One region of the Paraburkholderia sp. EG304 genome, then DNA from elsewhere that is predicted to be linked to it. Evidence: predicted binding sites of a transcription regulator. Region 1 holds the regulator's gene; the other holds the start of a gene.
What was found. The regulator LexA, encoded in region 1, represses DNA repair genes until DNA is damaged. The targets are predictions, from matches to a motif close to ACTGTATNNNNATACAGT.

Region 1 (4,209 bases):
CTTCCGCGCAGGAGCAGCAGCAGGCGGCCGCGGCGTAATTCGAACAAACCTGACACGCGGCTGGCCGCAATGACCAGCCCGCGCATCCCTTCAGTTCACGGCTTGAACCTCACTCGTTCAGATTGATCGCCGCGAGCTTCCACGTGACCAGACCTTCGCGACGGAAGATGGCCGAATAGTTCGCGTTGCCTTCGCCGCGCCGGTAGGTGACCACAAACTCGTTGAGACTCCGGTAGCCGGCCGTGCTTTGACGCCCGGGCGGCGGCGCGCTTGCCTGCGTGGGGGTGTCGCCCGCGGACGGTGCGGCCGGCGCTTCACCGCCCGCGGCTGGTGGGGCGGACGGTTGCTCGCCCGGTGTGCCGCGCGGCGGCATGCCGTTCAGCAGTGCCGCGACGCCGTCGGGTGTCGCATAGGCATCGACGAGCGGGCCGATCAGTGTCACGCCGATCACCGCGCCGATCGTGGCCATCTTGTTGCCGGCATCCGCCTCGAGTCGGCGCGTCAGCATCGCGCCCACCTGCTGCTTCAGGCTATCGCGTAGCGCGGGGAAGTCGACGTACTGATTGACGGTTTGCACGTCACGCGCGTCTGCCGCGCGTTTCAGATTGTTCACCGCGAGATACGGCGACGCGTAAATAAACCCCAGCGCGGCAATCACGATCACCACGATCAGCGTGATCAGCAGCGGCCGGGTGGCGCTGCCCTGTGTGCGTTTCGGAATGGTCATCGAATGGGACTCCACGTCAGTGATGATCTAACGTCGACCACGGCGAGGTCGAAACGATCCCATCCCACGCGAATCTCTGAACATCCGAAGTGCTTATTGCATGCGTGCTCAGAATTCGCTCAGGCTTCGAACACCGCGCCGTGCACGTTGGCTTCGTCGGCTATGCAACGATCGATCATACGGCATACGGCGTCGACCGTGCCGACCATGATCAGTCGCGACGGTCCATGATAGACCCGCACCGGTGCGCGGCGCGCGGGCTCCGCGATATTCAGCGCCGAATTCAGCGATACGCGCGCAAACGCCGGCAACGACGACGGCAGACCGCAAGCTTCGGCAGTCACGTCGAACAGCGACGGCGTGCGCGCCGCGGGCGCCTCGATCGGCGCGCAAGGCGTGAGCTTGCGCAGATGGCGCAGACGGCCGAACTGGCGAAAAGGCAGCAGACGGGCAAGGCGTTCCATGAGTCTCTCCAGACGATGCAGCTTAAATGCGCGGCGTAATGCGGGCGTTAATGCGGCTTGGGTCGGACAAACCGGCGCGAGCGTTCCGGCAACAGCGAAGGATCAGAACTCGCTGGGGCGAATCAGCCCGACCGCGATCCCTTCGAGCGCGAAATCCGCGCTGCCGGTTTCCACGAAGATGTTGTCGTAGTCGGGGTTTTCGGCGATCAGCTCGATGCCGTTCGGCCGGCGCTTCAGACGCTTGACCGTCACGTCGTCGCCAAGGCGCGCAATGATGATCTGGCCGTCTTTCGCTTCGCTGCGCTTTTGCACCGCGAGCAGGTCGCCGTCGAGAATGCCCGCGTCGCGCATCGACAGGCCGCGCACCTTCAGCAGGTAGTCGGGCTTGCTCGAGAACAGCGCCGGGTCGCACGCGTAGTGCTGCGAGATATGTTCCTGCGCGAGGATCGGGCTACCCGCCGCGACCCGGCCGATCAGCGGCAGTGACAACTGCATCAGGCCCGCATGTGGCAGCGTGAACTGGTGCGGCGCATCCTCCTGCCCGGACAGCAGGCGGATGCCGCGCGACGCGCCGGCCGCCAGTTCGATCACGCCCTTGCGCGCCAGCGCGCGCAGATGCTCTTCCGCGGAATTGGCCGAACTGAAACCGAGTTCGGCGGCAATTTCCGCGCGAGTGGGCGGAAAGCCGGTGCGTTCGATCGCGCGGCGGATCAGATCGAAAACCTGCTGCTGTCGTGCGGTGAGTTTTGTCATGGCCACTGTATGTATGAACAGGTGACTGTATTTTTATACAGTATTCGGCGCATTTCAAGCTTTACTTTAAGTTCGGCGCAAGGGGCGCGCTGGGGCGTCGTTTATCGGCGAGATGGCGGCGTTTTCGGCGTCGGAACAGCCGGCGCGTCTGCCGTTACCACTTTTGGGCATTAAAAAATGAGGAAACATTATTTTTAATGATGAAAGCCCTTCGATAGACTGGCTTCCGGGTTGGCGCTCATGTGCACGTGACCGCGACGCAAAACGACACCAGACGCTTATCAGCGGACCATCACGCGGAGAAAAACTGAAATGAACCATCGGCATACGGGGCTTGCGGCTCGAACCAGAAAACTGATCACGGCGCTTGCCGTCGGCGCGGCGGGTACGCTCGGCATGTTGGGCGCAAGCGGTGTCGCGCACGCCGACACCACGCTGCTGAACGTGTCCTACGATCCGACCCGCGAGCTGTATCAGGACATCAATCAGGCATTCAGCAAGGAATGGAAGGCCAAGACCGGCGAAGCCGTCACCTTCAAGCAGTCGCACGGCGGCTCGGGCGCGCAGGCCCGCTCGGTGGTCGACGGTCTGCAGGCCGACGTCGTGACGCTTGCGCTCGCTTACGACATCGACGCGATCGCGAACAAGGGGCTCGTCGACAAGAACTGGCAGAAGCGTCTGCCGGACAACGCATCGCCGTACACGTCGACGATCGTGTTTCTGGTGCGCAAGGGCAACCCGAAGCACATCAAGGATTGGGACGATCTGGTGAAGCCGGGCGTGTCGATCGTGACGCCGAATCCGAAGACCTCGGGCGGCGCGCGCTGGAACTACCTGGCCGCTTGGGCGTACGCCGAGCATCAGCCGGGCGGCAACGCCCAGAAGGCCAAGGAGTTCGTCGGCAAGCTGTACAAGAACGCCGGCGTGCTCGATTCGGGCGCGCGCGGCGCGACCACCAGCTTCGTGCAGCGCGATATCGGCGACGTGCTGATCGCGTGGGAAAACGAGGCGTTCCTGTCGGTGAAGGAGTTCGGCCCGGACAAGTTCGAAATCGTGGTGCCGTCGGCGAGCATTCTGGCCGAGCCGCCGGTCGCGGTGGTCGACAAGGTCGTCGACAAACACGGCACGCGCAAGCTGGCGGACGCGTATCTGAACTTCCTGTATAGCGAGGAAGGCCAGGAGATCGCCGCACGCAATTTCTATCGTCCGCGATCGAACAAGGTGCCGGCCGATCTGACCGCGAAGTTTCCGAAGCTGAAGCTGTACACGATCGACGATTCGTTCGGCGGCTGGACCAACGCGCAAAAGACCCATTTCGCGGACGGCGGCGTGTTCGATTCGATTTATCAGCCGCAGTAACAACCACGGCCTGAAGCACAGGCACAGGCAAAAGAGCGCGCCCAGTGGGCGCGCTTTCGGCTAACCGGGGTCCGGTGGCCAGCAGGGTGGCAACACCGCAGTACGGCAACACAGCAAAACGAACAACCGCGAGCATCAACCATGAACGAGTATCCAGCATGACCACGTTGACTTTCCGCAAGCCGAGCGCATTGCCCGGCTTTGGCCTGACACTCGGCATCACGGTGGCTTATTTGAGCCTCGTGGTGCTGATTCCATTGGCGGCGACCTTTCTGAAGACCGCGACGCTCGACTGGGACCAGTTCGTGCGCGCGGTCACGTCGCCGCGCGTGCTCGCGTCGTATCGGCTGACGTTCTTCTCGGCGCTCGGCGGCGCGCTGATCAACGCGGTGTTCGGCTTTCTCGTCGCGTGGGTGCTGGTGCGCTATAGGTTTCCGTTCAAGCGCATCGTCGATGCGGTCGTCGATCTGCCGTTCGCTCTGCCCACCTCGGTCGCCGGTATTTCGCTCGCGGCCGTGTATGCGGGTAACGGCTGGATCGGCCAGTTCCTCGCGCCGCTCGGCATCAAGATCGCGTTCACGCCGGTCGGCGTGCTGGTCGCGCTGACGTTCATCGGCCTGCCGTTTGTCGTGCGCACGGTGCAGCCGGTGCTCGAGGAGTTCGAGCGCGAGCAGGAGGAGGCGGCCGCGTGCCTCGGCGCGTCGCGCTGGCTCACGTTTCGCCGCGTCGTGCTGCCGGCCGTGTTCCCGGCGCTGCTGACCGGCTTCGCGCTCGCCTTCGCGCGCGCGCTCGGCGAATACGGCTCGGTGATCTTCATCGCCGGTAATGTGCCGATGAAGTCGGAGATCACGTCGCTCCTGATCATCACGAAGCTCGAGCAATACGACTATGCGGGTGCGACGGCGC
Region 2 (4,209 bases), on a different contig from region 1:
CGCAGCACCGCCGCGTATTGGCCGACGTTGTGCGCGAGCAGGCCCGGCTCGCCGAACGCGAGCAGGATGTGCGACGCGAACGACAACAGGATGAACGCGGGCACCGCCAGCAGCACGGAAAGCAGGAAACCGGTCCAGTAGATATGCGGCACGCGGCCGTCGTCCTGCGCGCCGCGCGCGTGCGCGACGCTGACGCTGACCGAGGTCAGCACGCCTTGCAGCAGCGTGACGACGACGAAAAAGAGGTTGGCGCCGAGGCCGCCTGCGGCGAGCGCGTCGGGGCCCAGCGAGCCGAGCAGGATCGTGTCCGTCACGCTCATCGCCATCTGCGACAGTTGCGCGATCGCGAGCGGCGCGGCGAGCCGCGCGGTGTCGGCCGCGTGGCGGGAAAGGGTCGGCGGCCGGCTGGCCGCGTGGGCGAAGCTGGGTTGAGTCATCGAATGCCTGGCGGCGAAAGTTGGCCACTGCGGTGGCAACAGCAGTGGCGACAGCGAAAGGCGGGCGCGAGCGGCGCCGCATTGCATCGCGCCGCGCTCCGACGGGCGTTGGAGCGGCGGCGCAGCGGGCGGGGACAATCCGCGGCGCGGCGACGAGCCGGTCAGCCGACTCCTCGCCAGTGGCGCGGTCCGTCGTTTACCTGTCGAAACCGACAGCTTATTGCCTCGCCCGGGCGATGTCGATGGACAACGCACAGTTCCGGTGCGCGGCGTCCTGCGAATTTCCGGAGTGGCGTCAGCCTTCGTGGACCGCGATCCGCGTATCGCCGAGCAGCACGACCTGGCCCGCGCGGATCTTGCAGGTTTTGCGCGTCTCGACCCGGCCATCGACCATCACCGCGCCGTCCGCGACCATCATCTTCGCGGAGCCGCCGCTATCCGCGAGGCCCGTGATCTTCAGCAGATTGTGCAGTTCGACGTACTCGCCGGTCAGGGTGAAATTGAGATTGGGCATGGCGTTTGCACCTTGGGCACGGGTCGCGTTGGGGGTTCGCATCATAAAGCAAGTGCACGGCGGCGCGGCGGCTCGGGGCCGTCGCGCCTGTTCCGGATGCATCCAGCGAGCCATCACGCAAGCAAATGAAAGTAGATGTTATTCAGTTGTCGGAAAGTGAAACGTTCCGTAACGCTGGTCGCACCGGATGGATTTCACTCCTAAAGTGCACCTCAGCAGCAAAGCCCGCTGGTACTCCGGGATCGCTCCCCGGCCACCCATCCAGCGACGCACAGACCTGGCGGGGCGCGTGGACCATTCAGTCTTCACGACGCCAGAGAGTCCGCCCGAGTCACAACTAAGTCTAGAGAGGATTGCCATGACCCAGATTCGTACGCTCCTGATCGGTACCGCCCTCACTGCTTTTGCCGCGACGGCCGCCGTCGCGCAGACCGCGCAGCCGTCAACAGGCATCGGCGGTCAGGCGCAGATCCAGAGCCAGGGGGCCGCCGGGATGGCGCCGCCGTCGGCGGCCGGTGCCCAGGGCATGCAGGTGCCGCCTTCGGCGCAAGGCATGCAGCAAGTCCCGGGCGCGCCCGCCGCGCAAGGCGTCGCCGCGCCGCCGCCGGCACGTCTGACGGCTTCGGGCTCGACCGACCCGCTCGTGCAGAAGCGCGACGCCGACGCGAAGGCCAACGCCGAGTATCGCGCGGCGAAGAAGTCCTCGAAAGCGGAACTGAAGGCGGAGCAAAAGGCCGCGAAGGACCAGTACAAGGAGCAGGTGCGCGGCGCCAAGCTGAACCAGAAGGCTGACAAACAGAGCGCCAATAACGAAATGAAGATGGAGATGGAAGGGCAGGCTGCCGCGCAGGCCGACGGCGCGGACGTCAAGCACTAAGCCCCGCAGGATGCCGCGGCGCGTGGGTCGGCGAGGCTCGCCCGCCGCAGGCGTCTGTCACTTTGCAAGCTGTGCCTCATGGAGAATTCAAAATGAACATCGACCGTTCCAGCCGAAATCGCATTTACGCCGCGCTGATCGCGGCTTGCCTGTCATCGGCCGTATTCGCGCAGACCGCGGACCCGGCTTCGGCACCCGCCACGCACGCGGACAAGAAGGCCGCGAAGGAACAGGCGAAGGCCGACAAGAAAGCCGCGGTCGCCCAGGCGAAGGCGGACAAGACCAAAACCGACGCGCAGGCCGACGCCGACAAGGCCGCCGCTGATGCCAACGTGAAGGACGCGAAGAAGCAGTAGCGGGCGGTTTGGACCGGCGCGCAGGCACCCCAAAAAAGGGGCGCTTGTCGCATGGGGTTGTATGGATATACAGTATGCGTCGCATCCTGAAAACCCATCCAACCCGTTAAAAACCGCTCAGTGTCCACCGTCGCCGAATCCGCTCCGTCGTTCGATACCGCCGCCTGGCTCGCCAAGCTCAACGACGCTCAACGCGAAGCCGTCGAATACGGGACCGACACGCCAGACGCGCTGCCCGGCGCGCTGCTCGTGATCGCGGGCGCCGGCTCCGGCAAGACCAACACGCTCGCGCATCGCGTCGCCAATCTGGTGGTGAAGGGCGCCGATCCGCAGCGCATCCTGCTGTTGACCTTTTCGCGCCGCGCGGCGCTCGAAATGACCCGCCGCGTGACACGCATCACCGGCGCCGCGGCTACCACCGTCGGTGCACGCGCCGCGCTCGCGCAAGGGCTGACGTGGGCGGGCACGTTTCACAGCGTCGGCGCGCGGCTGTTGCGCGAATACGCGGATCTGATCGGCCTCGCACCCGCGTTCACGATCAACGACCGCGAAGACTCCGCCGACCTGATGAACCTCGTGCGCCACGATCTCGGACTGTCCGCGAAAGAGCGGCGCTTTCCGGCGAAGGGCACCTGCTTCGCGATCTACTCGCGCGTCGTCAACACCGGCGCATCGCTCGGCCAGGTGTTGGACAGCGCGTTTCCGTGGTGTCGCGAGTGGGAAGACGATCTGCGCCGGCTGTTCGCCGCGTACGTCGACGCCAAGCAGAAGCAGAGCGTGCTCGACTACGACGATCTGTTGCTCTACTGGTCGCACATGGCCGCCGAGCCCAGCATCGCGGCCGATCTGTCGGCGCGCTTCGACCATGTGCTGGTCGACGAATACCAGGACACCAACCGCCTGCAGGCGTCGATCCTGCTCGCGCTGAAGCCGGACGGCCGCGGCCTGACCGTGGTCGGCGACGACGCGCAGTCGATCTATTCGTTTCGCGGCGCGACCGTGCGCAATATCCTCGATTTCCCCACGCAGTTCGAGCCGCCCGCGAAGCAGGTCACGCTCGAGCGCAACTATCGCTCGACCGAGCCGATTCTCGCGGCGTCGAACGCGGTGATCGAACTCGCGAGCGAGCGCTACACGAAGAATCTGTGGACCGACAAGGCGTCGGCGCAGCGCCCGCGCCTCGTCACGGTCGCCGACGACGCGGCGCAAGCTCGCTACGTCGTCGAGCAGGTACTCGAAGCGCGCGAGCAGGGTGTGAAGCTGAAGTCGCAGGCGGTGCTTTTTCGCGCCGCGCATCACAGCGCCGCGCTCGAGATCGAACTCACGCGCCGCAACATTCCGTTCGTCAAGTTCGGCGGGCTCAAATTTCTCGACTCGGTGCATGTGAAGGACGTGCTCGCGGTGCTGCGCTGGGCCGAGAATCCGCGCGACCGCGTCGCCGGCTTTCGCGTCGTGCAACTGCTGCCCGGCGTCGGTCCGGCCACCGCGGCGAAGGTGCTCGACGACATCGTCGCGCGCGCGGGTGGCGGCGATCCGGTCGCGACCGCGGGCGGTGTGCTGGCCGCGTTTGCGGCGCCCGCAAGGGCGCAGGAAGACTGGCATCCGTTCGTCAAGCTGATGTCGAGCGTGTACGGCCGGCAAACGCCGTGGCCCGCCGAGTTCGAGATGGTGCGGCGCTGGTACGAACCGCATCTGGAGCGCAATCACGAGGACGCCGCGATCCGTCACGCGGACCTGCTGCAGATGGAAAGCATCGCGGGCACGTATCCGTCGCGAGAGCGCTTCCTGACCGAACTGACGCTCGATCCGCCCGACGCCACTAGCGACGAATCCGGCGTGCCGCTGATCGACGAGGACTACCTGATCCTGTCGACGATCCATTCGGCGAAGGGCCAGGAGTGGCGCAACGTGTTCGTGCTGAATGGCGTCGACGGCTGCATTCCGTCCGATCTGGGCACCGGTAGCGACGAGGAAATCGACGAGGAGCGGCGCCTGCTCTACGTGGCGATGACGCGCGCGAAGGAA

Region 2: ACLFKU_RS14860 (ATP-dependent helicase) is a predicted target of LexA. The motif match lies at 2,241-2,258, and genes of this name have one in related genera.

The regions. Positions count from the first base shown of each region.
Region 1 is NZ_JBKGUA010000007.1:233,960-238,168, reverse strand. Features, by position in the region: gene ACLFKU_RS11795 (universal stress protein) at 1-38, shown strand, start outside; gene ACLFKU_RS11790 (DUF2939 domain-containing protein) at 110-727, opposite strand; gene ACLFKU_RS11785 (hypothetical protein) at 847-1,191, opposite strand; gene lexA (transcriptional repressor LexA) at 1,294-1,944, opposite strand; gene ACLFKU_RS11775 (sulfate ABC transporter substrate-binding protein) at 2,257-3,303, shown strand; gene cysT (sulfate ABC transporter permease subunit CysT) at 3,462-4,209, shown strand, end outside.
Region 2 is NZ_JBKGUA010000010.1:154,561-158,769, reverse strand. Features, by position in the region: gene ACLFKU_RS14880 (MATE family efflux transporter) at 1-437, opposite strand, end outside; gene ACLFKU_RS14875 (RNA-binding S4 domain-containing protein) at 733-951, opposite strand; gene ACLFKU_RS14870 (hypothetical protein) at 1,310-1,828, shown strand; gene ACLFKU_RS14865 (hypothetical protein) at 1,921-2,184, shown strand; gene ACLFKU_RS14860 (ATP-dependent helicase) at 2,305-4,209, shown strand, end outside.